DNA from 4 places in the Shewanella polaris genome. Region 4 is predicted to be linked to each of the others. Evidence: predicted binding sites of a transcription regulator. Region 4 holds the regulator's gene; each other region holds the start of a gene.
What was found. The regulator sigma-54, encoded in region 4, starts transcription at its own class of promoters, with help from an activator protein. The targets are predictions, from matches to a motif close to GTTGGCACGNNNNTNGNNT.
Positions count from the first base shown of each region.

Region 1 (7,424 bases), 720 kb from region 4:
TGCACGGCTTTTTGTAGCGATGGCGCGCATGGAGTTGAATCTGTCTGGGATATTTTTTTGTAATACAATTTGGAATTTATCACCCATTTTGACGCCATTTTTACGACCTAAGTTGATGATAATACGATCCCCTTGCCTAGCAACAATTTGGCCTAGTAATGGACGACAATTTAACTGCTTATCCAGGGACATCACACTTTGTTGTAAAACATCACTAATAGCCTGTCCATAGGAAGAGCGCCAAAAGCGTTGGTTAGCAGGAGAGACTATTTCTTGTCTTTCAAACTCCCAAGGCGCTGATGTAGCAAACGATTCTGACCACACAACTTCGCCACTGATACCATGATAAAGAGTTAATTTTATCATAAATTGCCTAAGCGGATCATCGTCTACCAACCCCATATAACTGCTTTGTACCGGTTCAGTAGAAATATCAATAATTTCTGGTTGCAATACATATTGGCTGTCGGTGATTTCACCTAACCAACTAGGAATACGGTAACCCTTAAAATTAACCAGTTGATTGGTATTATCAATTTTTTCGTCGGCGTGTAATCGAGCGAAACTGTACCGAGATTGAGCGTTGATGATTTTGCCTAAATGTTCAGTAATCCGTTGTTCAAAGTTGGCCAGTTGTCCATAGCGTAACTGGGCGCGTTCTTGTAAATAGGCTTGTGGCAACATAATGGCGGCTTTGAGAGACTGGCTTTTACATTGTGCATCTGGTTCTTGTTCACCTAGCTCAAGTTGTAAAACCACGGTAATAGTGTGCTGGCTGATCATTTCACTCATTAATTCAACATTATTGGCCGATCCCATCCGTTGAATTTGAAAGGTATCTTGAATAAGCCGACCTTGGTTGACTTGTTGTTGGCTGGAAAAGTTAACCCCGGCTTTTAAGCTGGCATAATTTAATGCTTGGCTAATGGCATCTTCGCGGGCTTTATCAATATCGCCATTAACAATTTTGGCCTTGCCAGTAACTTCAATTTGTTCAGCAGAAGCTGACATTGTCGCCAGCAAGCCACTGACACATAGCACGACTATTGCTGCAATATGACCGAAGGGATTAGCTCGGTTAGTAGGGCTTTGTTTGATCAGCATGCGATGTCCTAATGTCAAAAAAACGTCAATTTGGCCTAATTACACCAATTAAGATTACTCTATTTTTAACAAAGCAAAAATTGTGCCTATTAACATTTTTGTAGTTATTTTTCGATCTAGTGTAATTATAGTAAAGCTTCTTGTGCATATGCCGATATAGGGTGACGAACGATAAAGAAGTAAGTTAATGACCTTAGTCAGTGGTACACAAGGTGATTAAATAGCTCATTTATACCAAGACTTGCGGCATTAAGTGTTAGAGGAATTATTATGATTAACAGGCTTTTTATCCCCACTGTCATGCTCGCATCGTTATCATTAGTGGCATGTACGCAAACGCCTAACGAAGCCAATAACCTTGCCTTTAGTAACAACGGAAAACTGGTCAAAGTTACCGATAAAAATAACGCTAAAAACAAAACGCTAGCTTATGATATTCAGGACGTTGGATTATCGCCTAAAGGGCAAGTTAATGTGTGGGCCGAAAAGTTAGTCAACGAGTTAGTGCTGCAGAATGACGCTTTACGACCTGATCAACCACTGCTTATATCTACGCCAGTAATGGCCAGTAATTTAAATACCACCAACGAGTTGGCATTACAGTTACAACAAGGATTACTTGCAGCCTTTCATGCCCATGAATTTAACTTAGTTGATTTAAATGTTGCGACTAGTTTACGCGCGACAGAGCAAGGCGAGTTTATGTTGAGTCGGAATTGGGAGCTTTTACGCTCAGATTTACCGGTATCACATGTGTTAGTGTCAACCATGGCCCTAACACCTGAAGGCATTATGTTTAACGGCCGAGTGGTAAATATCACCAATAATCGGGTACTTTCTGCAGTGCAATCATTTGTAGCAGCATCGAGCTTATCGGGATATTTACAGCCTTCTGAAATTATTGAATCTCGCAACGGTTTGTTGTATCGCCACGAAAAGCGAGGCGACAGTCGTTACACCGTATTAGGAGATAAGCTATGAAATCGCTGATATTAATAATGCTGTTGGTACTAAGCGGATGCGTCAGTAAGGACAAATATGTTCAGTGGGAAACTGAAGCTCCAGCCTCGTTTCCAACCCTAACAGCAATTGGTTACGCACCTTTAGCAACACAGCCGAGTAAAGAAGCGTCACATCGTATTTTAATGGCAATGCAGGCGTCAAAAATTGCCGCTTATCGTGAGTTAGCTGAACAAGTTTATGGCCAAAAGGTTACGGCTAATAGCGACGTGAGTGAGTGGTTATTAACTGATGATAACGTTAAGTCGAGCGTTAGTGGCATTATCCGTGGAGCAAAAGTGGTTAAGACCTACCCTTCTGGTGAGTTTTATGTCACAGAGCTCGCTTTGGACTTTAAACAAGTATGGCAATTGTACGAACAACAAAATCGCCCTAAACGGGTGAAAGATGTTACCTACTTTTAAGTGATAATTAGCTTGATACCTAATGTTCGCTAATCTTTGAGTTAATTAGCTTGCTTAAACCAAAATTGTCTAGTCCTAAAATAGGTTGACGGTTTTTATTAAGCCAGTTGGAACTCCCGACTGGCTTTTTCATGCACTTCGTTTGGGGTTTTCATTCCTAAACTAAGGTGCGGTCTTAACTCGTTATAAATCCTAATAGATTCTTTGATGAGTATTGCCAGCTCCTTCATCGTACGACAGCGGTAAAGTAAAAACTCTTGCTTCAAAATACCATTCACTCGCTCAGCTAACGCATTCTGATAACAATCATACCCATCTGTCATCGATGGCCTTATCGCATTCGCAGCCAATTTATGTTGATATTCTGCTGAGCAGTACTGTATCCCTCTATCTGAATGATGAATGACATCACTGGTTGTCTGACGATTCTTTATCGTCATCTCCAATGCTTTAACAACATCACTGGCTTTCATTTCATCACTTAATTCATAACCCATTATTTTTCTTGAATATGCATCTGTGACTAATGATAAATAGTGAGTTCCTTCGTCTGATTTTACGTAGGTTATGTCACTGACAAATACCTCTTCAACGCTCTTCACCACTCTGTCTTTGAGTAAGTTTGGGTGTTTTCTCAACCAATGGTGGCTATGGGTTGTCTTGGTGTAATTCTTCCTAGGCTTTACTAACATATTGTGTTGTTTTAAATACTGAAATAGGCCGTCCCTACCTAGCTTTATGCCTTGTTCAAGTAACTGTGGCTTGATGAGTTGATAAAGCTTACGCGTACCCACTCTGGGCATGAACTGACGCCAATACATAACCATAGTCATCACCGGTTTTAACATGTCAGCTCTTGCTGCTAAGCGCTGCTTCCATTGATAAACAGCTTGTCTTGATAGGTTAAACTGCCGACTCGCTGTCGCTAGCTTTACAGTGCCTTTTTCTTTGGCAAGCCAGAGCGTTCGGCTAAGTACTTTTTTTCTAAATCAATACCGTACTCATTTTTAAGTAACTCGACCATATCGCCATAAATCATATTTTTCATTTCGAGATTGGAGACTTGTTTCTCTAATCGTTTGATTTTCTGGGCGGGTGTTTCTGTAGATTTGGACATAGGTGAATGCTCAATCGGCTGGGACCAATCTAATCTACCATGTTTTCGTAACCATGTTAGGACGGTACTTCTCCCTTGAATGCCATAGTGGTTTTGAGCTTGCTTATACGTTAGCTCGCCTTTTTCTACTTGACTAACAACCGCTAATTTAAAGCCTAATGTGTAATCTCGTTGAGTACGTTTTATATTGATTGATACTGAAGGTTTCATAGATAAGTCTCCAATGTGTCAACTTATCTCAGGACGGGACAAATGTTTATACAAAAAAGCCGCTGATTTAAGCGGCTTTTTTGTTATCGGCTGTGTTATCGCTCATTGTTAAAACGATAATTTAAACGCTAAGCCAAATGCGGCCTGGTTTTCCATGTCTTCAGTAACGTCAGGATAACTTAACTCCATTTCTCCAGCAAAATAGTACCCTGCATAAGCATTAAGGCTAGTATTACTGGTCGCTTTCCAGCCTGCACGGGCAAAGCCAACCCATTCTTTTACTTCAATGGTTTTGTCATCGTCAGCAATTAAAAAACGCTCGGTTCGCATTGAGCTTCCCACGCCAAAATCCCAGTCCCTATTATATTGATAGCTTAATTCTAACCCTGCAGGGCCACTAAAACCGGCTTGGAATGGGTTAGCAAGTACCCACTTATCGTTTATTTGCCAACGAACCGCCAAATAAGGAATCGTACGTACTTCTGAAATATCATTTAAATATGCAACGCCAACACCCAACATATTGCCCGAATCAAAACGGTACATTCCCGATGCGACTACACCATAACTTTGCGCGTTTGAAGATGATGCAGTATCAGCATAGGCGTATTGCAGTTTGGGGGCGATAAGAAACATCCAATGATTATCAAGACGGTAAGATAACGATAAACCAGCACTGTACTGATGTATGGTTGACCAAGGTTGAACAGTTGAATATAAAGGAGTGTTTTGGTTTATTTCCCAATCGTAATCGAGGTTATCGTAGCCTAAGCTTGCTCCTATAGACCACTGGCGATTAAGTGGCATGTTGGCCGAAAAACTGGTTTTCCATGTATCTCGCTGTAACTGATTAGCGTTAGTGTCATCAGTACCAACATTTGCAGTGCCCGTTGATGTACGAGCCACGGTGAGTGAAAAAGGTGAACGATCTGGGGCTGCTAAAGCTTGCTGGCTTAACAGCAGACCTGATGCCAACAAAATTGACAAAGCTGATTTACTCAATGATTTTGGCTGAATTACGTTAACGTTATAAAGCGTCATATCGATCTGCTTCCCTTCAAATAATGAGATAAGTTAAGTATTACCTTGGTTTCATTGCACCTTGGTTTAATTACACTTCGGTTTAATGGAATAGCAATACTGTTTTCGAGCCAATTAGGTTCAACTTTTATGGTTTATTTTACGTCAACTTGGTGAGCTCGCAAAAACATCACGGCAGTATCTTGTATGTATGCTTGTCTGGATATCAGTAAATCACCGATCTCCAAGCCTAACTCTAGACGTAATTTAAGTTCGCCAAATAACATTAAACATAATCTAACTGCGCTTTCATGCGGATTTTCAAACAAGTATTCGCCGTGATCATTGACCTTTTTTAAATAATTTCTAACCAGTCCGAGTACGTGCTTGGGGCCAGCATCATAAAATAATCTAGACACTTCTGGGTGAGTATCAGCTTGAGCTACGCAGGTTTTAAATACTGTCATGGCCTCTTTGCTAACAATCATCTCACCAAATTGCTGAGCAAACTGCAAAATAACCTGTTGAGGTTTACTTGCATCAACTAAGGCATCGTCAGTGAGTTGATGCACAACACATTTAGACTCAATCGCGGAAACAAACAAATCATCTTTGGAGCCAAAATGAGAATAAACGGTTTGTTTTGATACACCAGCATGTTTTGCCACTTCATCCATGCTGGTATTAGGAAAACCCTGATGGCAAAAAAGGTCAATGGCAGACTCAAGTACCTGGGCACGCTTTTGCTCACTGCGGCTCATATTAACTTGTCCGTCATTATTATGCGATGTGTGTTCTTTTATCATGTTGGTTCCGTAAATTAACCCATTAAGCAAACTCGAGCTTCAGTAATACAGCTCATTATTTAGCGTTATAGTAACCAAAAATAGACTGGACAGTCTAGTCTTATAAACCTAGACTACTGAGTCTAATTAACATTTAAATTACATATTGCGATTTGAAATAAATGCTTTCATTAAGATAAGCCAGACAGACACAACCTATTACTATGCAAGGAAGACACTTTATGTACGCGTCAAAGACATGCACCCCAATCATTCGATACTTGGCGCTAGGTTTAAGCTTCATCGCATTAGGCGGTTGTGGCTCTGAGGTAAAAGAGCATTCACAAATAACCGAGTATCAAACGGTATTGTCACAGCCTTTGTCGTTAAGCGACCGTTATCAGCATATTCAAACTTACACAGGTACTATTCGCTCGGCCAATACCACTGGGATTGGCTTTGAACTTGCGGGTAAACTCAATAATATCTTGGTCGACAGTGGCGATACGGTTAGCAAGGGACAAACATTAGCTAAGCTTGATACTGATTTATTGATCGCAGAGAGGCAGCAATTACAAGCCAGTTTATTACAAACTCAAGCGGATATAGATTTAGCAAAAAGCACCTTAGCTCGTACTCAAAAGTTGAAACAACAAAACTATGTGTCTGAACAGCAACTCGATGAAACCCAACAACAAGTTATCAGCTTACAAGCTAACCAGAAGCGTATAGAAGCCAGTTTAAGTGCGACCAATTTAAAAATTGAAAAATCAACCTTACTGGCCCCATTCAATGGAAAAATCAGTCAACGTTTTCATAATGTCGGCGAAGTGATTGCGCTAGGTAGTCCGGTTTTCACCTTAGTCGGTAACAGTCAGTCTGTGGCTTATATTGGGGTACCCATTGACATCGCACAGCAGTTAACCGCCGAGCAGATGGTAGATGTCCGTGTAGGTAAACAAACCTTTCCCGCTAAAATTGCCGGCATTAGCGCCGAAGTGAACACGATTAGCCGTACAGTTCAGTTACGTATTTTGTTACCCGATTCAGCAAGAGTCATCAATGGTGAGATAGCATACTTAGCTTATCAGCAAGATGCTCTGGAACCTGGTTATTGGGTACCAATGTCGGCCTTAACTGACGGAGTTCGCGGATTATGGAATGTGTTTGCCTTAGTTGAGGCTGAGCAAGGCTTTTATACCATTGAACGTCGCGATGTAGAGATTATCTATACCAATGAACAACAAGCATATATTCAAGGAGCCATAAAACCAAGCGATCTAATTGTGTCACAAGGATTACATAAATTGGTCGTTAGCCAAAAAGTGACTCTCGCTCAAGCTGAGAAAACGGGGGCACTATGATTAAAGCATTTTTAGAAAATGGCCGCCTAACCAGTTTATTTATCGCATTATTAATTGTTGCTGGATTAGGTGCCATTTCAAGCCTACCTCGCACCGAAGACCCACATATTACTAACCGGTTTTCATCTGTTATCACTCAATACCCAGGTGCATCTGCTGAGCGGGTTGAAGCGCTAGTGACCGAAGTGTTAGAAAATCAATTACGTCGTTTAGAAGATTTAAAGCTAGTCCAGTCTACTTCTCGCCCGGGAATTTCGGTTATCCAGTTAGAGTTAAAAGACACAGTAACAGAGACGGCTCCGGTGTGGTCACGCGCTCGCGATCTCATCGCCGACAGTGAATCATTGTTGCCAGTAGAAGCACAAAACAGCGTATTAGATGATCAATTAGGTTATGCCAA
Region 1 covers NZ_CP041036.1:3,290,187-3,297,610, forward strand. Annotated here, with positions in the region: gene FH971_RS14270 (flagellar assembly protein FlgT) at 1-1,104, opposite strand, end outside; gene FH971_RS14275 (FlgO family outer membrane protein) at 1,375-2,085, shown strand; gene FH971_RS14280 (LPP20 family lipoprotein) at 2,082-2,528, shown strand; one part of gene FH971_RS14285 (IS3 family transposase) at 2,627-3,504, opposite strand; one part of gene FH971_RS14285 (IS3 family transposase) at 3,504-3,855, opposite strand; gene FH971_RS14290 (DUF6268 family outer membrane beta-barrel protein) at 3,964-4,896, opposite strand; gene FH971_RS14295 (TetR/AcrR family transcriptional regulator) at 5,031-5,681, opposite strand; gene FH971_RS14300 (efflux RND transporter periplasmic adaptor subunit) at 5,903-7,024, shown strand; gene FH971_RS14305 (efflux RND transporter permease subunit) at 7,021-7,424, shown strand, end outside.
Region 1: the regulator sigma-54 is predicted to act here: its motif matches at 1,176-1,194, upstream of FH971_RS14270 (flagellar assembly protein FlgT).

Region 2 (7,424 bases), 930 kb from region 4:
GTAAAACAAGGTTGCAGTTGGGTGACCTTCGTCATCCCATACTGGCTGAGTACCTGTAGTTGCGTGATAGGAGATTTTTTTGCCATTGATTTGCATTTTATGTTCAGTGATCACTTTTTCATCAATGGGAACTTGTCTTATTTCGTCGGCGAAAGCCGTTGATGAAATGCAAAAACTTTGCAGGCAGAGCACGATGACACATGTTTTGAATAAATAATGGCGCATAAGAGGTCTCGTTAAAGTGATTAGTCATTGTCGAGTGACTAGCAGATTAGCATAACGATTGCTTAAACGGGGGCGGGAAGATGAGCTAATATTGTAAACAATTGTGCAATATTGAATCACAATTTTAGTTTGAGTCGTTAAAGGTCTCGAGAAGTAATATGTGTACCCTAGTCGTTCTTTCATAACGGCTTGAAAATGGAATTGGTGTGGCTACCTTTTTAAATTTAGGACGTAGTCTTGATGATCCGTTTACTCTTGAAGAGAGTGCTCTTTAGCTAAATATATGGCTTATTAAGGTGTTTCAAGATTGAAATTTAATAGCGAAAGATCATATGCACTTGTCATTGTTGGTATAAAAATAATGATAAATCAAAAAAGCCTTTATCATTCGATAAAGGCTTAGCGTCTACAGCAAAAGAGTTTACAAACAGTTACTGTCTGGCGAGTCTGTTTGACTCTGGCGGGTTTTCAAAATCGCTGCGATATGGGTTAATGTCTAAACCACCGCGGCGAGTGTAACGCGCATAAACCGTTAACTTAGTGCAATGACAGTATTTCTTTAAATCAACAAAGATACGTTCGACGCATTGTTCGTGAAATTCATTGTGCTGGCGGAATGAGATTAAATAGCGCAGCAGTTTTTCACGATCAATTTTAGGCCCCTGATAACGTACCATTACGCTGCCCCAATCGGGTTGCGAAGTAATTAAACAGTTAGACTTTAACAGATTAGAATTTAGCGTTTCGGCGACACTTTTATCTGAGTCGGTGCTGTCTAATAAGTGATCGGGCTTAAAGGTGTATTCTTCGATTTCAATATCTAAGTCGTCAATACAAGTGCCTGGTAAATCAACAATGCGTTCAAGGTTGAAATGTTTCGGTTCGATAACGTTTACTGTTACCTCTCCTTGAGCACAAGCTGCTAAATCACGGCTTAATGTATCTTGTACCGCTTCAGCATTTTCAAACTTAGTTTGGTTAAAGCTGTTTAAGTACAGTTTAAACGATTTCGATTCAATCAAATTGACACTGTTAATGTCTAACTGAACTTCCATAATGGCCACAACAGGCTTGCCTTTGGCGTTAAGCCAAGACAATTCATAGCCGGTCCAAATATCGGTGCCATGAAAAGGAAGCTCACCACTTAATGCTAATGCATCTCGGTTGAGTTTTCGTGGAACCCCTTGCAGCAGTGACGCGTCATACTCAGCTTGATACGCAGTTGCATGGCCTAATGTTAGGCCTTTTAATGCAGCTGCATCACTATAAGGGTCGTGATTGTTTGTCATCGAATCGGTTTCCGTGTCAAAATATGGTTTTATTATAAACTACGAGTGGCTTAAGTGTCTTGTTCATCTGCATTAGATTGCTTTATAAAAAATTATCTTCATTCTTATCAAGATACTCTATCTGAACTTCCACGCTATTATCCTTTGGGCGAAGCGTCAATATGTATTCAAGGTGAGTTTGATGAAAATAGTGATGAGGTAGTGTTCTGGAAGCCTATTAAACGTGATGAAATAGCTGATTTCACTAATGTTGAACATGCATTAAATATTCAGTTATACCCTGATATTCATGCATTTTATGGTCAATATTTTTCTGCTCCATTGCCGTTTACCTCAAGCTTTGGCGACGGTGAATTACTTCAAGCATGGAATCAAGCTGACTTTGAGATTTTGCAACAAAATGTAATTGGTCATTTAATCATGAAGCAAAAGCTGAAACAGCCACTGACTTGGTTTATCGGTGTGCTAGGTGATGGTGATGAAATGCTCACGGTAAACAATGATGATGGCAGTGTATGGGTAGAAATACCTGGTCAGAAGCAAAGCACTCACATTGCAGCATCATTAAGCCAATTTATCGAACAGTTGTCTCCCGTGGTTAAACCACCCGTTAAACCTATCGAAGATACCTCTACGGTTACCGATCATCCTGGGATCTGGCAGCGGATCAATAGCATGTGGCAATCATTGCGTGGAAACAAATAATGATAGCCGTAACCTGCATCTCTCAATGACGTTGAGCGATGCGGCTATTGAATGCTTATTGGGATCATTGATGATCCCACGATAAATTTGACACAATGCGGCAAGGTTCGCAGCGAAAGTGAAACATATCTAAAAGTGGCTGTTTGAGTTTCCATTCATGTGAACCGCAACGTGGACAAGCTCGGTTCATTTCGCTTTCTAAAGACTCACCACCCACGCGGTACAAATAATAGTAAGTTGGTATTTTAGTTAAATATTCTATCCTGCCACGTAAATCCCAACCACGTCTAAATAGGTCACTGTCAGCTCGGGTGATTTCATCTAATGCTGCAAATTCTGCTTTAGTGGCCGCAGCCATTTGCAGTTCATCACAAGCTTGCCATTCTGTTTGCCATTTTATGATGCGTTTATGATCGCCATTAAACGTCGCGGGCAGTTGATAAAGTGGGATTGGTAACAGGTTGTCTCCATTACGCAGCGGTGAACACATATGAACATAGCTGGTATACAGCAGTTGCCATGATGGTGTGTCAGTGTTGCTGGCTTCAGAATTAATGTCTTGGCCGATAAATTTTTCTCTAGGAGCCAATAGTTTAGCCGCTGTTAAGCCTGCTAATGTCATTTTTACCCACGGGCTATTATAACGATTAACGAGGCTGGTTTTTTCAGGTAATAACAAACGAACTCTAAATTCGCCTTCGTTGAAAGCTACCGCAAATTCACGACCCAATATTTGTCCGTTGGCACGCAAAGCCTCAAGTAAACCATTAATAGCTTTTTCTGCTGCCTCAATGGTGGTATCTGCAAAACATTCAAAGCGCAGTTCAAAAACAAACATGGATTATTTAGCCTTATGATTCATTTTGCTGGCTTGTTGTTCAAGTTCGTGGACTCTGTGAGTGAGTTGCACAATAAGTTGCTGCATATCGCTCACTTGCTGCTGTAATTTCATAACAGGATCCAAATGTTCTGCTGGCAAATTTTCGGCAGAAGGGATATCGCTTAATTCAGGTATATTTTGCCACTCAGACTTAGGCAATGCTTTAAATTGTTGTAATCCTTGGATTAGGATTGGCATTGGAATGCTATTACCTAAACGACCTTTTATCAGTGCCAAACTAGGGGAATGCCCATTGTTGGCAATTGACTTAGCCGCTGCAAGCACTTGTTCAATTGGACTCATTGTTGGCTAAATTCCTTAATTCAAGAGTGTGAGATTAACTAATTTTTGTTGATTTAAAAATAAGTCTATATAAATCAATGTCTTATTTTTGTCATGATTTTGGCTTAAAAGATCTGTAAATACATGTGGATTATATTTTAACAAAAAGGATGCAACATGAAATTAAAACTTATCGCAGCAGGATTAATTGGTGCAACATCATTAGCCTTAAGTGGTTGTGTTATCAGTGTAGGCGATCATGAATCGTCTAAGAGTGGCGATTATTGGCAAGAACAGCAAGATAAAAATCGTGATTTGTTGAGCAAATTGTCTTTAGGGATGAGCAGTAATCAAGTGACAACCGTTATGGGCACTGCTGATTTTAGTGAGGCTTATACTAAGCCAACTCAAAACCATGCCGAACAGTCTATCAAAGTGTTGTTTTATCGAACCCAATGGGCTGAAGGAAATGGTAAAACAACCAAAGACGAATGTACGCCAATAGTATTTCGAGATGACGTTTTAGTGGGTTGGGGTGACACTGTCTATCAACAAATTTAATCATTGAATTGTGTCACCTAACACTCACAATAAATTACTCTTAAGCTCGCATCATCACGTCCAATTGGTCAATGACTTCAGACCATTGGGCGTCTTCAGATAACTCTTCTTTTAAAAATGCTTTTTGGCTTGAATTCCAGCAATCGGCATCAATCATCAATGTATGTTTATCAAGTTTATTTTTGTTAACAAAGTCATTAATGCTCTCTTGATTATTGGGTAAGCCTAATTGCTTAAATAAGTGGCTTAAATCATTTGATGTTGTATCCATTTGAAGCATTCCTCGTCATGGTTAAGTAAACCATTTTAGTATCAGTCTTGATACGCTAAATTGCAAACAACTGATGTTGATAACGGCTTTATTACTTAATTGGGTAAACAAAACTTGTAGATTGTTTCAAACTTGTTAAGTTAAGTTTATAGAGTCAAAAAACAAGGAATAATAATGGACAATAATACCTTGGAAACCATACGTGCAGTTTACTTAACGGCTGAAGATTTACGCGTTGCGGCTTCTATTCTTTACAATGCTTATCATGACGACCCATATTTTATGGAAGTGCTTGGCCAAGATGACAAGCAACAATATGAACAGAAACTACGAGCCGCTATTCGCGAAGAATTAAATGAATTATGGCAACAAGAACAACCCTTGATTGGTCTATTTGATGGCGACCGTTTAATTGGTGTTGTGTGTGTTATTACTCAGCAAGTGCCTTTGGGTGAAGGACGTTATTGGCATTGGCGTTTGAAAATGATGCTGGGTACAGGATGGAAATCTACTCAAGGTTTAATGGACAAGGAAACGTGTATCGTAGAGCATCTCCCATCTCAAAAATGTGGGGTTTTACAATTTATTGCTCTATCACCTAATGAGCAAAAAAAAGGTTATGGTGCCAAATTAATTCAAGCGGTATTGAGTTGGTGTGATGAACAACCAGGACTTGATGGAATAGGGGTGTTTGTAAGTAATCCATTGCATCATCAAGCATTTATACAACAAGGATTTACTAATATTGCTAGTGTCAGTATCGGTAACGTTGATGGTGAAATTTTGTTTTACAGTAAGGTATAAGGCAACGTTAGAATAAGCTAACACGTATGTTCAGCTGAATGGAACTGTGGATTCTTTCTGCGGTAATGAATGGTTGTTTCACTGAAGTGTTATGTAACAAAGCGCTAGCTTGAATACTGTAATTGAAAACGTTTGGTATACATCTTGTTCGAAAGGTCAACGGTACAAATAAAGGAGTAAGTTAATGGAACCTAAACGTTTCGCTTCATTTGCAGAGTTTTATCCATTTTATCTGTCTCAGCATCAAGATCCCGTTTGTAGAAGGCTACATTATATTGGCAGTACTATTATTTTGGTGATTGTGGTTAATACCCTGATTAACCACCATTGGTGGCAGTTGCTGTGGTTACCTGTAGTCGGATATGGTTTTGCATGGCTAGGGCATTTTATGTTTGAAAAAAATCGGCCTGCAACATTCACTTATCCGTTATACAGCTTGTGGGCTGATTGGGTTATGTTTGGCCAAATGCTAATGCGTTTATGGCGAAAGTAAAGCTGTAGGATTAACTTGCTCACATTGGTGTAAGACATATCTTACAAGCATGTAAGGTATTTTATCTTAAGTTGTCAGTGTTTGGCATCGCGATTTATTTTAAATTAATTACAATCAGTACATTAGGTTTATTTTAGTTTTTTTTAAAACTAAAATATTTTTTTCAAGCGCATTGGCTGACTTTTAAGATTACTTTTTTAGGTTACTATATTGTTATCGAAAGCGGGTCATTAGTTGGTTTTCTTAGGATTAGAAATAAGACTAATGATGCTTAAGAATATCAAGGATGATACTAGGACACGCTCAAGGAAATAGTGCATAAGCTCGGCAAATGGATAGCCGAATCAAGGATGGGTGAAGACGATAATTTGTCGACACAAGGATATATGGATAGGACTGCCGGATGCAGCATGGATGGTTCAACGGATTGAACAGATTTACCCCTCAGTTGATGGAGCGACTGTTCAATGGAATGACACTCATAAGTATTTTTAAATGGTAAGCCACATTAAAAACACAAGGAAATGAGCACAGGGAAAAGGACGGCAGGAAGCTGGTGTACATGGATGACGCAGGGAGCAATATATCAGCAGGATTGCTGACAAAAGTGCCAGTGGGCACAAACTTATTATGTAAGGTTGTGCCCTTTTGCTTTCTGGCCAAACGTGGATGTTTTTTGGGGCTGGGTTATGCGAAATACTATTCACAACATAACAATTTGGCTGATACCTAGCTTGCGTTGTTCCCTCATGTTTTAAGCCTCGCTTTATGATCAAAATTATTTTTGTTTAAAGTGGCAATGTACCGTTTAGAAACAAACGTACTGATAACACCGTTCAAAATTTTACTTTTTAAATTATTTATATCAATCTCTTATGTACCCACTTTATGAATTCAAATTTTTATTATTTCAAATGTGGATAGGTATTCATTAGCTTAGAATTTTTTCACGGATTATCATCAGGAATTATTGTTTTTCTACTCGTTCGAGGGGTATTATTTGTTATTGTTCTAGGTTATTTAACTGGTTTAGGGCATTTGTCATAGCTTTTTTACACGGAACTATTGTCATCAGTTAAGCGTATGCTACTCAGTTTATTTACCGATATTATTGCCTAAAATAATGATATAAAATAGAATTTCAGCGTGTGACGTTGCTACTTCTATAATTGTTATCAAATACTTAAATGCTATTTCTACGGCGTACCGTTAATCAAATAAATGTATAAGGTTTTAAACCAAGGATAATATGATGTCTATCTATCAACCTCCAGCGAGTGAATAGATAAATGTTTAGTCTAATTCAAATGAGTAATTACACGGCCAGCCAGAATCTTCATGAAAATCAAGTCATTGTTTACACTGCATCCTGAATATAAAAGCAAACATAATCATGGGTTTAGTGAAGTGCTGAAGTATATGGGACCGGGGTTGCTGGTCACCGTAGGTTTTATTGATCCTGGTAATTGGGCTTCAAATATTGCCGCTGGATCAATGTTTGGCTACACACTTTTGTGGATGGTGACATTATCGACTTTGATGTTGATTATACTACAGCACAATGTTGCGCATCTTGGCATTGTCACTGGGGATTGCTTAGCCGAATCAGCGATGAAAAACGTAAATATTCATCTAGCTAGAGTTATCCTTTTGACCAGCATTTTCGCGGTTATATCGACCGGGTTAGCTGAGATTCTCGGCGGTGCAATTGCACTAAAACTTCTTTTTGATATACCAATAGTCGTTGGCTCTGTCATTGTTCTCGCTATTGTTATTGTATTGCTCTTCACAAACACTTACACCAAGCTTGAAAAACTGATAATCGGTTTTGTTTCGATAATTGGTTTTTCTTTTTTATACGAAATGAGCATTGTCAGCATTAACTGGCCAGAAGCGCTAACAAGTTGGGTAACT
Region 2 covers NZ_CP041036.1:3,077,116-3,084,539, reverse strand. Annotated here, with positions in the region: gene FH971_RS13425 (S10 family peptidase) at 1-225, opposite strand, end outside; gene queF (NADPH-dependent 7-cyano-7-deazaguanine reductase QueF) at 657-1,514, opposite strand; gene syd (SecY-interacting protein) at 1,569-2,219, shown strand; gene FH971_RS13410 (Zn-ribbon-containing protein) at 2,284-3,057, opposite strand; gene FH971_RS13405 (hypothetical protein) at 3,061-3,402, opposite strand; gene FH971_RS13400 (DUF3192 domain-containing protein) at 3,559-3,942, shown strand; gene FH971_RS13395 (DUF2789 domain-containing protein) at 3,983-4,213, opposite strand; gene FH971_RS13390 (GNAT family N-acetyltransferase) at 4,388-5,017, shown strand; gene FH971_RS13385 (Mpo1-like protein) at 5,202-5,510, shown strand; gene FH971_RS13380 (Nramp family divalent metal transporter) at 6,849-7,424, shown strand, end outside.
Region 2: the regulator sigma-54 is predicted to act here: its motif matches at 3,490-3,508, upstream of FH971_RS13400 (DUF3192 domain-containing protein).

Region 3 (7,424 bases), 840 kb from region 4:
GTAAATATGGTTTGAGTAAAGACTAAATTATATACTCAACCCAATAAAACACACCCTCGGGTGTGTTTTTTTATGGGTGACAGAATGTCAAAGCCTAAATATCAATAAAATCTTCTTGGCACAGTAAATGCATTGAGTTCTTCAAATGTTATTATTTTGACGGAGCGGCCATGTATACAGCACGAGCGTTATCACCTACCGATGATTCAGGTTTTGAATTATCTGCGTCGGCTTCGTCACTTAGAACACCTGATGCAGTGTCTCAAACTACGAAGAACAGTGCTATCTCAGTATCTATGCAGCAGCGTAATGCTAATGTGATACGTCAAAGCGTTGCTCATTCAAGTGCTCCCGTTGTTAGTGCTTATTCCAGTAAGGCCGCCAATATGTCTAATCAAATGGAGCATATTCTCCAAGCTATGCCATCTGGGGTGGTGATTATTGATGGCGATGGCGTGGTGACACTCGCTAACCCAGTTGCAACCGAGTTACTCGGTCGTCCATTACAAGGTGCCCGCTGGTTTGACATTATTCATCGTGCTTTTGCTCCACAAGATGATGATGGACATGAAGTGTCATTAAAAAATGGTCGCCGAGTAAAATTGGCCATAACCCCATTGGCACCAGAGTCTGGACAGTTGATAGTGATAACCGATCTTACCGAAACTCGTTTATTACAGAAAAACCTGTCTCATTTACAACGTTTATCGGCGTTAGGAAAAATGGTGGCGACATTAGCCCACCAGGTGCGTACGCCATTATCTGCCGCCTTGCTCTATGCTTCTAATCTCGCCAGTCCTAAATTATCAGATTCCGCTCGGACTAAGTTTCAATCTAAGTTGGTTGATCGATTGAATGAATTAGAGCGTCAAGTTAATGATATGTTATTGATGGCTAAAGGTCGTCAAGAGGGAATGGCAGAATCAGTTACAATGGAAGAGATTATTAGTCAAGTAATGGCGAGCTGCGAGCCTATTGCAGATAAAAAACATTGTCAGCTTGTCATTGAAGATACATCGCATTCATTAATGCTTGCCAATGCTAATGCATTGAGCTCTGCGGTGAATAATTTAGTGATGAATAGTATTGAAGCAGGCGCCACAAAAATAAAAGTCAGTGCCAGTGAAACCCCAGATGGGCTATTGTTAGATGTCATCGACAATGGCAAGGGGCTCGAGCCGTCAATGCAACAGCAAATATTAGAACCCTTTTTTACTACAAAGAGCCAAGGTACAGGTTTAGGCTTAGCCGTTGTCCAGTCGGTAGTACGTAATCATGGCGGGCACATTCAGTTGTCATGTAAGCCTGGTATGGGGTGCCATATACGTTTGAGCTTTCCCCACATTAAAAAAACAACTGATCAGGAGGTGATGCGTGGCTGAAGCAAGTATTCTATTAGTTGAGGATGACGCTGATTTACGTGAAGCATTGCTTGATACTCTCATGCTTGCCCATTACGACTGTGTTGATGTCGGTAGTGCCGAAGAGGCTATTTTGGCCTTGAAAGCAAACCATTTTGATATAGTGATTAGCGATGTGCAGATGGAAGGCATTGGTGGATTGGGTTTACTGGGTTATTTACAGCAACATCAACCTAAACTGCCGGTATTGTTAATGACCGCTTATGCGACGATTGACAACGCTGTTAGTGCAATGAAATTAGGTGCAGTAGATTACCTTGCTAAACCGTTTGCGCCTGAAGTGTTGTTGAATCAGGTGTCACGTTATTTACCGTTAAAGCAAAACCACGATAAACCTGTGGTTGCCGATGAGAAAAGTTTAGCCTTGTTGTCGCTGGCTCAGCGGGTAGCAGTGTCAGATGCATCGGTCATGATTATGGGGCCTAGTGGTTCGGGTAAAGAAGTGTTGGCGCGGTTTATTCACCAACATAGTCAACGCCATGATCAGCCGTTTATTGCGATTAACTGCGCTGCAATACCAGAAAACATGTTAGAAGCCACTTTGTTTGGTTATGAAAAAGGCGCATTTACTGGTGCTTATCAAGCTTGCCCTGGTAAATTTGAACAAGCTCAAGGCGGCACCATTTTACTTGATGAAATATCCGAGATGGAACTTGGCTTACAAGCTAAATTACTCAGGGTATTACAAGAACGCGAAGTTGAGCGTTTAGGTGGTCGCAAAACCATTAAACTAGATGTGCGAGTACTGGCAACCTCAAATCGAGATTTAAAAGCCATGGCGACCTCGGGTGAGTTTAGAGAAGATTTATACTACCGAATTAATGTTTTTCCGTTAACCTGGCCTGCGCTACATCAACGCCCTGCAGATATTCTACCTTTGGCGCGACACTTGCTGATTAAGCATGCAAAAGCATTTAATATGATTTCTGTACCTAAGCTTGATGATGCTGCTACTAGGCGTTTATTAACCCATCGTTGGCCGGGTAATGTGCGTGAGTTAGATAATGTTATTCAACGTGCACTGATATTACGAGCTAATGATGATATTGGCGTCAATGATATTATTATTGACTCTGCCGATGTGAAGTTGGTTTCTACAGAGAGTATTGATACTGATAAGCCTGTTGACGTAGACGGTTTAGGCGATGAATTAAAAGCCCAAGAACATGTGATTATTTTAGAAACCCTTAATCAATGTCAGGGGAGTCGGAAAATGGTCGCAGAAAAACTGGGGATCAGTGCCCGCACGTTACGTTATAAAATGGCTAAAATGCGTGATATGGGGATCCAATTACCTGCATAGCAACCTACATAGTAAAAATTGCAGTTATCAGTTTTTTGTTAAGTCTATGATTTAGCACTCTAATAATTTAATTTCTGCTCATTAAATTAGATTGATACCGCTTTATATACCAACAAATAACCTATTCCATTATGTGAATAGGTTATTTTTGCCTTCCTACTTTCTATCTTTCTCCTGTTATTTAACATCTTGGCATCTAAATTGCTTTAACTCTTTATTAGTTATTATTGTCGTCAAAAAATCGACGAAAGGGAGTTACACCATGCAGATTAGCGCAAATCCATTAATGCAAGAAATGCAGTCACTTCGTGGCGAAATAGCTCCTTCTATTGGTTCATCTATTCGTCCTAACCTAACCCAACAAGTGAATAACACGACGGGAGCTGATTTTAGTCAGCTACTGTCTCAAGCCGTGGGTACGGTTAATGGATTGCAGCAAACATCAGCAAATTTGGCCACTCGTTTAGATATGGGCGACACCACTGTGTCCTTGTCTGATACCGTTATTGCGCGTGAAAAAGCTGGTGTTGCGTTTGAGGCAACGGTGCAGGTACGTAATAAGCTGGTCGATGCTTATAAAGAAATTATGAATATGCCTGTTTAGTGCAAACGTTTTTAAGCACTAAATTACATAACATCATCAGATATAGCAGGTACGTATTGTGAGCACAGATATAATGGTAGGTTCAGATTCAACAGTTGATGACGGAGTCCAGCAAGAGAATAAATCTGGATTGCTTGGCGGTGCAGGTGGTGCCGACATGATGCGTCAAGTGATCATGATTCTGGCATTGGCAATCTGTCTTGCGTTGGCGGTTTTTGTGATGATGTGGGCGCAGGAGCCTGATTATCGCCCATTGGGTAAAATGGAAACCGCAGAAATGATCCAGGTCTTAGATGTTCTCGATAAAAACCAAATCGATTATCAAATAAATGTTGATGTGGTGAAAGTGCCTGAAGATAAATATCAAGATGTAAAATTACTGCTTAGCCGTGCGGGAATTCAAAGTAGCACTCAAGCAAATGACTATTTAAGTCAAGACAGTGGTTTTGGTGTAAGCCAGCGCATGGAGCAAGCTCGCTTAAAGCAAAGCCAAGAATCCAATTTAGCCCGAGCGATAGAAGAGTTAAAAAGTATTAGTCGTGCCAAAGTGATTTTAGCATTACCGAAAGAAAACGTTTTTGCTCGTAATGCGTCTAAACCAAGTGCGACTGTGGTGGTGAGTGTTCGTCGTGGCGGTTTAGGCCAGGAAGAGATTGATGCGATTGTTGATATTGTTGGCTCTGCAGTACAAGGGCTGGTTCCTTCACGCGTAACAGTAACCGATTCAAATGGCCGTTTACTTAATTCTGGTAGCCAAGATGGCACCTCTGCAAGAGCTCGTCGTGAGTCTGAGTTGGTACAACAAAAAGAAGCTGAATATCGTAATAAAATTGAATCAATATTGATGCCTATTTTAGGGCCTGAGAATTTTACCACTCAAGTCGATGTCAATATGAACTTTACCGCAGTGGAACAAACAGCTAAACGTTTCTCGCCTGATTTACCTGCTATTCGCAGTGAAATGACGATTGAACGTAACTCATCTGGTCAAGGTATTGGTGGAATTCCTGGTGCGTTAAGTAATCAACCTCCAATGGAGTCTGCTATTCCAGAAGTAGCAGGTGAGGCTTCTAGTTCTACCACTTCAGGAGACTCTTCAAAAGAAGCCACGCGAAATTATGAATTAGACACAACGATAAGCCATACACGTCAGCAAATTGGTGTTGTACGCCGTGTGAGTGCATCTGTTGCAATTAACTTTAAGCCCGGTCAAGTTGATGAGAATGGCCAAGTATCACGGGTGCCAAGAACAGAACAAGAGTTGACCAATATTCGCCGTTTATTAGAAGGTGCGGTAGGTTTTAGTACTCAACGTGGTGATGCTCTCGAAGTGGTTACCGTTCCCTTTATGGATCAGTTAATTGAAGAATTACCAGAGCCGGATATGTGGGAGCAGCCTTGGTTTTGGCGAGCGATAAGATTGGCTTTAGGTGCACTTGTTATTTTAGTGCTTATTTTAGCTGTGGTTCGACCTATGCTTAAGAAGCTAACAAATCCGAATGGGGTAGAGATGCCTGATGATGTGCGTCCTGGACATGAATTAGCCGAAATTGAAGATCAATATGCCGCAGACACCTTAGGTATGCTTAATACTACAGAGGCGGAATACAGTTATGCTGATGACGGATCAATTCACATACCTAATTTGCATAAAGATGATGATATGATTAAAGCAATTAGAGCTCTCGTGGCCAATGAGCCAGAACTTTCCACTCAAGTAATTAAGAATTGGTTACAAGACAATGGCTAATGAAAAAAAAGAAAAAACCGAAAAAGCGGCAGTTGCGGGTTTCGATCCAGAGTCTGTCACTGGCGTCGAAAAAACAGCTATTTTACTGCTGAGTTTGAGTGAAGCAGATGCTGCGTCAATTTTAAAACACTTAGAGCCTAAGCAGGTGCAAAAAGTGGGCATGGCGATGGCGGCTATGGACGAGTTTGGCCAAGAAAAAGTCATCGGGGTTCATAAATTATTTTTAGATGATATTCAAAAATATTCGTCTATTGGTTTTAACAGTGAAGAGTTCGTCCGTAAGGCGTTGACCGCTGCGTTGGGTGAAGATAAAGCCGGTAATTTGATTGAACAAATTATCATGGGTAGCGGCGCTAAAGGACTTGATTCGTTAAAATGGATGGATGCACGTCAAGTAGCAACGATCATTCAAAATGAACATCCTCAAATTCAAACTATTGTATTGTCGTATTTAGAACCCGATCAAGCCGCTGAAATTTTTAGCCAGTTTCCAGAGAATACCCGCTTAGATTTAATGATGCGTATTGCTAATCTTGAGGAAGTTCAACCTGCAGCATTGCAAGAGTTGAATGACATTATGGAGAAACAATTCGCTGGTCAAGGTGGTGCTCAAGCCGCGAAGATGGGGGGCTTGAAAGCAGCTGCCAATATTATGAATTATCTTGATACTGGGGTTGAAAGCCAGATCATGGAAACGATGCGCGACACTGACGAAGAAATGGCACAGCAAATCCAGGACATGATGTTTGTATTTGAAAACCTTATTGATGTGGATGACCGTGGTATTCAGGCCTTATTACGTGAAGTGCAGCAAGATATTCTGATAAAAGCGCTTAAGGGTGCTGATGATGGACTGAAAGAGAAACTTTTGGGTAATATGTCTAAGCGTGCGGCTGAACTGTTGCGTGATGACTTAGAAGCCATGGGACCGATTCGTATTAGTGAAGTTGAAGTGGCACAAAAAGAGATTTTATCTATTGCTCGTCGTCTCAGTGACAGTGGTGAAATTATGTTAGGTGGCGGTGGTGGTGACGAATTCTTGTAACCAATAACAATCATTAGCATCATGATATGAGTGGTTTCTCTATTGGATTGCTCTGGGTTATGTTAGGGCCAGTTGATCTTTCAAGGTTGTTTTTGCAGCGAATTGTTGGTCATTTGTACAAGGCAGAGACTTTGTGGTGTAGTTATTCTACATAAAAAGTCGATAACGCAGTAAAAATGACCAACAAACGCTGCCCGAAGGGTTCGGCTAAAAACGTTTTACTCTTTGTTGAGCGAATTTAGCTTAGATTGCTAGGCAGCAATCCGCTCGCCTCGATTAAAACGTTTTTATCTCGAACAAAATTTAACCTGCAAAGATCAACAGACCCTAGTATATTTACCATGAGCGCCACACTATAATGTGATGCCCTGTTGTTTGCTTTGAAACCATGACTTCAACAATATAAGTGATCCATTATGCCAGAATCAAAATCACCTAAAAAGGTACTTAATGCGGATGATGAGCATGAGTTTCATCATTGGCAATTACCTGATATTACTCAAGATCGTAGTCAAAGTCCTTCAAATTTATTTGGTAAGTTTTCTGGAAGTCATACACCAGACCCTGTGACCGAGTCGAGCCAACCTATGGCTCCACCAACTATGGCGCAAATTGAAGAGATCCGAGCTGCGGCAGAACGAGAAGGTTTTGAACAAGGTAAGCAAGACGGTTATCAACAAGGATTAGAACAAGGGCGTTTAGAAGGACTAGAGCAAGGACATCTTGAAGGTTTTACTCAAGGTGAGCAACAAGGATTAGAAACTGGTCAAGCAAAAGCCAATGAACTTGGTGAACAACTAAATCACATTATTAATCAATTTGAGCAACCATTATCAATACTCGATGACGAAATAGAAGCAGAGCTGCTTGCCATGACGTTAAGCCTTGCAAAAGCGGTTATTGGCCATGAACTTAAGACGCATCCAGAGCATATCTTATCGGCTTTACGTCAAGGTGTTGACGCACTTCCACTAAAAGAACAACTGGTTAAAATTCGCTTGAATCAAACTGATTCGGAAATCGTGAATCAAAGCTTTAGTGCTGAACAGCTGCAAAAAAATCAGTGGCAGATTGATATTGATCCGACATTATCAAATGGTGATTGTATGCTCCACAGTGTTCGTTCATCTGTCGATTTACGAGTTGAACAACGCATCAATCAAGTGTTTAGCGAGTTAGATGCTCAGTCAAATCAGTTAGCCAAAAATGTAAAACAACAAAAGGCCACTCATCCTCAATACCAAACCACATCAGTCGACAATTTAAGTGAACATCAACACACTGCAGAGCTTGCCGACAGG
Region 3 covers NZ_CP041036.1:3,170,887-3,178,310, reverse strand. Annotated here, with positions in the region: gene FH971_RS13795 (sigma-54 dependent transcriptional regulator) at 1-26, shown strand, start outside; gene FH971_RS13790 (sensor histidine kinase) at 171-1,382, shown strand; gene FH971_RS13785 (sigma-54-dependent transcriptional regulator) at 1,375-2,724, shown strand; gene fliE (flagellar hook-basal body complex protein FliE) at 2,987-3,328, shown strand; gene fliF (flagellar basal-body MS-ring/collar protein FliF) at 3,399-5,078, shown strand; gene fliG (flagellar motor switch protein FliG) at 5,071-6,123, shown strand; partial or broken gene FH971_RS20710 (hypothetical protein) at 6,143-6,361, opposite strand; gene fliH (flagellar assembly protein FliH) at 6,540-7,424, shown strand, end outside.
Region 3: the regulator sigma-54 is predicted to act here: its motif matches at 2,913-2,931, upstream of fliE (flagellar hook-basal body complex protein FliE).

Region 4 (7,424 bases):
CTTCACGGATTACATCAATAATGTCATCGATAGTGATCCGTCCAAGCAATTTTGCTTGTTTGTCGACCACAGGAGCAGATATCCAATCGAGTCGTTCAAATTTCTGCGCTACGTCTTTATCAGACATTTCAACGGGAATGCTTTCTAGTTCGGTATCCATAATACTGCGGACAGTTACACTGGGGTTACATGTTAATAAATCGACCAACCTTACTCCGCCTAATACATGATCTTGGCGGTCGACCACATATAAAGTATCGGTAGAGTCGGGGAGATTTCCTCGTTGACGTAAATAGCGTAATACCACTTCGATATTGACATCTGGTCGTAACGTGACGGTATCGGTATTCATGATACTGCCAGCGGTATCTTCAGGGTAACGCAGTGCTTGTTCAACTCGATCTCGGTCTTGGCTTTTCATCGACTTGAGTACTTTTTTGTAAACCGTGTCAGGTAAGCTACGAAGAATATAGGCGAGATCGTCGGTGTCCATGCCGATTGTGGCTTGAGCAAGCTTTTCTGGAGTCATGTTGCTAATAAGTGAATCTTTTAGCTCTTCACCTAATTCGTCAAGAATTTCGCCTGTATGTTGCTGGTCAATTAATTGCCATAGCACTTGTCTATTTTTTGGCGGAGATGATTCAAGAATAAGGGCGACATCATTAGGCGACATGGTATGTAACATGTTGCGAGCGTGGACAAACATACCGCTGTCGAGTGCTTGGGCAAGTTGATTGAGGCGTTGTTCGGTAATTTCATTGTCTAGGTACTCTTTACCCATATATCTACTTCCTATTCATCACACAGCAATCATTTATTTCTCAGATTTTTCTGGCTCAAGTTTATTAGTTACAAAGTTGAAACCTATGCAACGAAAAATGGAATGCCTGAAGGTTTCTGTTGGGCGGGTTTCTATATCGCCGTATTATTTAATTAAACAATAGAGGTGTGCTTTCCGGATATCAAGCAACACCGGAGGTTACTAAAACGGGTATATTTTCGTCATCTTAAGCGCTAAACATTCACAGAGTAAAACAATACTTAATGTGATGGTATTGACTACCTGAGGTAAACATAAAGGCTATTCTTGTGAGGTGAATATGTAAATAATATTGTTGTGGCTACTGCGTTAGTATGAGGCTGAGGAGTTCAGGGCGCAACATCTAATATAGGCATATGGTTTGTGAGCATTAGAGAATAGAAGCTAGTGTTACTGACATATTTAGCGCTAATCTTACATTTTGCGACTCTCTATTGCCGAGCTGCTAAGCGTACAAATTTAGCAACATTCATCAAATTTGGCATTAATGAGATCGCACACTGCGCTTAGGGCCGCTTCTGCATCTGGTCCTTCAGCTGTCACTGTGATCATTTTTCCAATTCCACTTTCGAGCATTAACAACCCTAGGACACTTGCTGCACTGGCACTTTTTTCATCTTGAATTAAGGTTATATTGGCATCAAAATCAGCGACTAGAATGGCTAACTTTGTCGCTGCGCGGGCGTGTAAACCTAATTTGTTTGAAATACTAACTTGGCGTTCAAGTTTGATCATTGATTCGATCCTATGTTCACTTAGCTGTTACTGCCATTTAAATCTAATTCTCTGTGGCGAACATTCACTGTATGTTTACTGCCTTGTCTAAATCGTTTTGCCAATTGATCGACAATATACACTGAGCGATGTTGACCACCAGTACAGCCAATGGCGATAGTAAGGTAGCTGCGATTGTTACGTTCTAGGTGAGGCATCCAAGTTTCGAATAGGTTTTCAATTTGCCAGATAAACTTATTAACTAATGGCTGGCGCCCTAAAAACTCTTGTACAGGTTCGTCTAAACCAGTAAATGGACGCAGCTCTATTTCCCAGTGTGGGTTGGGCAAAAAGCGTACATCAAACATAAAGTCCGCTTCTGTCGGCATTCCGTGTTTAAAGCCAAAAGATTCAAAGTTAATCACTAACTCTTTATCAACACTGCCTAGTAATATTTGCCTAACCTGGTCACTTAATTCGTAAATATTCAGTGCTGATGTATCAATATAATGGTCAACAATTTTTGCGATCGGTTCAAGTAAGCGTCCTTCTAGTTTGATCGCTTCTTGCAGTGAAATATGATTTTTAGATAGCGGATGTAATCGACGAGTTTCACTATAGCGTTTGAGTAGAACTTTATCATTGGAGTTTAAAAAGAAGCTGATAATTTCAGTGTCGTGCTCAAGCAGGGCTAATTGATTTTGAAGCACTTTACTTTGTTCATCAATGTTGCGTACATCAACACTGATTGCCACTAAATCATTACTACCTTTGAGCTGGGCTAATAATGTGCCAATAAGAGCTAAAGGCAAATTATCAACACAATAATATCCTAGGTCTTCCAATACTCTTAAGGCTACTGATTTTCCTGAGCCTGAACGTCCTGATACTATGACAAGTTTCATGCAGTGATAACCTGATAAAGTTCTGTTGAGTCGTGAGTTTTACGAAGCTGTTTCAATATTTGCTTGTCACTTAGTTTTTGGGCCATGTTCGATAACGTGCTTAAGTGTTCTTGGCACTGATCTGCCGGCACTAATAAAGCAAATAACAGATCAACTGGTTGGTTATCGATTGCATCAAAGGCAATGGGTTCTTCACACTTAATAAATATGGCAATGGGCTGATCGATAGACGTCAATCGACCATGAGGTATCGCGATGCCATTTCCTATACCTGTGCTACCCACTTTCTCTCTCGCTAAAAGGCTTTCAAAAACCTCTTGCGAAGATAGGGGTGGGTACTGGGCAGCGACTAAGTTGCTGATGAGTTCCAGTACTTTTTTCTTACTGCCCGGGGTGGCACAGGTAGTGCACTCCGGTCGCAGAATGGTACAAAGTTCCATCGTTAGTGTTGTGTATACTTCTGTTGGTGTTTAATTACCTGACGGTTGAGCTTATCGATCAGGGCGTCTATTGCAGTATACATATCAGTACATTCTGACATGGCAAACATCACTATGCCATCTGTGATTTTACTGGCTTTTGATCTTTGTTGTAACTTTTATACATTGAGCGCAACGTTTGCATTATGGCTCTGATCGGAGTGTCGTTCAAGCTTTGAAAATTTATCATGAATATATTCCGTTGCCTTGTAGGTTATAAACTCTTACGTTGGTTAGACGGTGGAATCATCATTGCTTCACGATATTTTGCAATGGTACGACGAGCAACGTTTATGCCCTGTTCAGCCAGAAGTTGGGCCATTTTACTGTCACTCAGCGGTTTTTGCTGGTTTTCTGCAGCAACTAATTTTTTGATAAAAGCACGAATTGCAGTAGATGAACATTCACCGCCATCGTCAGTGCTGACATGGCTAGAGAAGAAGTATTTTAGTTCAAACAGTCCTCGTGGGGTGTGCATGTATTTTTGGGTAGTCACCCGTGAAATGGTTGATTCATGCATTTCTACAGCTTCAGCGATATCATTTAATACCATTGGTTTCATGGCTTCTTCGCCATATTCAAAGAAACCTTGTTGAAATTGTACAATGCAATTGGCCACTTTGAGTAATGTGTCGTTACGGCTTTCAATACTTTTAATAAACCATTTAGCTTCTTGCAAGTGGCCTCGAATAAATTGACTATCCGACGGATTTTTACTGCTTCGCGCCATGGCGGCGTATTGTTGATTAACGCCAATTTTTGGCATGTTGTCAGGATTTAACTCTACAACCCATCGGCCATTTTTCTTTAGTACCGTAACATCGGGTATGACGTATTCGTCATCTACGGCAGTAATTAATAAACCTGGACGAGGATTAAGTGACTGGATTAGGGTGATAGCGTCACGCAACTCGTTTTCTTTTAGCTTTGTTTTACGCATTAACAATCTAAAATCACGCCCGGCAATTAAATCTAAATAGTCTTTAATCAGCAGACGAGCATTATCAATATGGGGGGTTGTGTTGGCATATTGCGCTAATTGGATGAATAAGCACTCGCTTAAATCTCTAGCCGCTACACCAACAGGATCAAAGTGTTGAATGCGCTTTAATACGGCTTCAACTTCATCTAGTTCAACGGTTTCATCGCCCATTGCTTCGAGAATATCTTCGGTACTTTGGGTTAAATAACCTTGTTCATCAATAGCATCAATGATAGCGGTGGCAATTGCTAAATCGGTCTCAGAAAAGGGAGTAAGATTTTTTTGCCATTCTAAATGCTCATACAGACCTTCAGTGGTTTCACCTTGGAATGGCATGTCATCGTCGCGCATGCTCGCACTGCCTGAACCTGACATTGGGGAGGCGGTATACACTTCGTCCCATGTCGTATCCATGGCTAGATCATCCATGGTTTCTTTGGTTATAGACTCTGCAGTGTCAACTGTAGAGGTGTCTTTTTCTTTATTAACGCTGCTGTTGTCACTAAAGTCGGTATCAGCTTGGTCTCGATTTTCTTTTGCGGAGTTTTTTGCTTCTGAAAACTCATCTTCTATTTCAAGCAATGGGTTTGAATCCAATGCTTGTTGGATTTCTTGCTGTAGCTCCAATGACGATAATTGCAGTAAGCGAATAGCCTGCTGCAATTGTGGGGTCATGGTTAAGTGTTGACCCATTTTGAGTTGGAGTGACGCTTTCATTTACCGCTTATCCCTAGATGATTTCCATAAAAATGACAATCTAAAATACTGTATTGATTGTTACATACATCAATGACATTTAACGTTATTTAGTTAACGTTCAACAAAACGAGTTAGATAGTTTAAAAGACCCGTAACTTAACTATAGCTTGAATTGTTCACCTAAGTACACAGCTCGAACTTGTTGATTGCTCAATACTTCATCAGGTGTACCTTCAGCAATTAAATTACCTTGGCTAACAATATAGGCCCGCTCGCAAACATCTAACGTTTCACGAACATTATGGTCGGTAATTAATACCCCTAAACCGCGACTTTTCAGTTGTTGGATAATTTTTTTAATATCAATAACTGAAATAGGATCAACACCAGCAAAGGGTTCATCGAGTAAAATAAATTTTGGATTAGCAGCTAATGCGCGTGCAATCTCAACGCGACGACGTTCTCCACCCGACAACGACATGCCTTGATTATCGCGAATGTGGGTAATGTGGAATTCTTCTAGCAAATGCTCAAGTTGTTCAATTCGTTGGTCGTTGTTGAGCTCTTTGCGAGTTTGCAACACGGCCATAATATTGTCGTGTACAGTGAGCTTACGAAAAATGCTGGCTTCTTGCGGTAAATAACCAATACCTTTACGGGCTCGAAGATGCATTGGATCGGCGGTGAGATCGTCATTATCAATTAAGATCCGACCTTTATCGCTTTTTACTAAGCCGACAACCATATAAAATGTGGTTGTTTTACCCGCCCCATTAGGGCCTAAAAGACCCACTATCTGGCCAGTTTTAACCGTTAAACTAACATCTTTAACAACTTGACGAGCTTTATAGCTTTTAGCTAAATTTTCAGCGGTTAAGGTTATTTGGGTCATTGTTTGTTCTGCTTGTTAACAGGGATTTCAGGGAGTTTTTGCTTCGGCGCGGTTTCATCTTGGAAGTTTTCAGGTTGAATAATCGTGATGACCCGATCTTGTCCCTTACCTGTACTTTCAGCTATCAACTCTTGTGCATTGATATTGTACTTAATTTTGTTACCAGTAACTTGGCTTCCTGATTGCTCAAGCTTGGCATTGCCTATTAATGTGAGCGTGGTGCTGGCAAGATCATAAGTAATTTCGTCGGCACTGGCGGTACCTATTTGGCCGTCATCTAATTCTTGTGAAAACGTTGCCGGCGAACCAGTGGCGATAAGTCTTTTACTGGTGCTGTTTTCGGGGGTAAATGCCCGCAGCTGATCAGCATTGATATTAATCGAGCCTTGAACAATGGTAACCGGGCCATTAAAGACAATTTGATTGTTTTTAATGTCGGCAGACTGGCTTACTGCGGCAATTTTTAACTCCTGCATAAGATCACCTTGTTTAGCCATGGCAGGCAAACTCAGTAGGCAAAGTATGCTACTTAATAACATAACATTGGCGCGAGTGTGGAGACGATTAATGTGGCTCATATTTCCCTTCTACCTGGCTGAGTAGCGATAATTTTTGCGAATTCAAGTCTGCATGTAGGCCTAAGCCTTGAATAATAAACCCTTTTCCTTTGATATACACCATCTCCTGCGAGGTACCTATCATAGTGGTTAAATCCACAGTAATGGCTTGGGTGCTCAGTGATTGTAGGGGTTCTTCTATATCAATAGCATCAATAATAACATTATTTTCTAATATGACTTTGCTGGTATTTTTATTTAATCGTCCTCGGTCTGCACTTAATTGCCACTGTGCTTTACCATTTTCAGGATAAATGAGGTAGATAGGTTTGGTAAAGTGAGTGACGTCAGTAGAAGCATAATGTTCCATGTGCTCGGCACTGACTCGACTTTCTACAAAACCGAGTTGATTAAATTCAGTGGTTTGAAGGTTATTTGCAATAAAATCTGGACGCTCAATTCCGCGAACTTTCACGGCCTCCATTTCACTGCGCTTTATTTGTGCTTGCCAGTATAGTATTAAAGCAAGGCCAAAAAAAACTACAATACCTAGCGTGACTCTATTCATATACTCATACCATGAGCAGTGGCAAATTTATCTTGGCTTAATAGTAATAAGTCGGTCAGTTCACGTAGTGCACCGTGTCCGCCATTTAGGGTCGTTGTCATATGGCATTGTTGTTTTACAAACGGATGGCCATCACCGACACATACTGCTAGTCCTACGGCTTTCATCACGGGAAGATCAACCATGTCATCACCAATGTAAGCGACTTCGTCGGCGCTCACATTATACAAAGACATAAGTTGCTCAAAAGGTTCGGATTTATTGTCAATCCCCTGGTAAATATGCGTAATACCTAATGCCGTCATGCGGTTTTCTACTATTTTGGATTTACGCCCAGTGATCACAGCTACATGAAATCCACTTGTGATGATAGAACGCACTCCGTAGCCATCGCGAGTATGAAAGGCTTTCAGTTCTTCGCCAGCATTACTGAGGTAAATACGGCCATCGGAAAATACACCGTCGACGTCACAGATTAATAGTTTAATTTTTTGAGCGCGTAACCACACATCATTACTGATGGGACCGTATAATCCTTGGCGAAACGAGGTTGATTCTGACATGATTAAATGACTCCAGCTTTAACCATATCGAGCATATTTAATGCCCCGATCGGTTGGTGTTTTTCATTGACGACAATCAATCCGTTGATGCTTTTTTCATCCATAATTTGCAGTGCTTGTGCAGCTAAAATACCAGCAGGACTGGTCACACAGTTTTTGGTCATTACGTGTGCTATCGGAGTGGTTCTCAGGTTCACTTCTGCATCGATGACACGACGTAAATCTCCATCGGTAAATATACCCAC
Region 4 covers NZ_CP041036.1:4,011,846-4,019,269, reverse strand. Annotated here, with positions in the region: gene mgtE (magnesium transporter) at 1-781, opposite strand, end outside; gene FH971_RS17540 (HPr family phosphocarrier protein) at 1,280-1,555, opposite strand; gene rapZ (RNase adapter RapZ) at 1,576-2,439, opposite strand; gene ptsN (PTS IIA-like nitrogen regulatory protein PtsN) at 2,436-2,879, opposite strand; partial or broken gene hpf (ribosome hibernation-promoting factor, HPF/YfiA family) at 2,882-3,136, opposite strand; gene FH971_RS17520 (RNA polymerase factor sigma-54) at 3,133-4,617, opposite strand; gene lptB (LPS export ABC transporter ATP-binding protein) at 4,760-5,491, opposite strand; gene lptA (lipopolysaccharide transport periplasmic protein LptA) at 5,488-6,069, opposite strand; gene lptC (LPS export ABC transporter periplasmic protein LptC) at 6,056-6,616, opposite strand; gene kdsC (3-deoxy-manno-octulosonate-8-phosphatase KdsC) at 6,613-7,179, opposite strand; gene FH971_RS17495 (KpsF/GutQ family sugar-phosphate isomerase) at 7,182-7,424, opposite strand, start outside.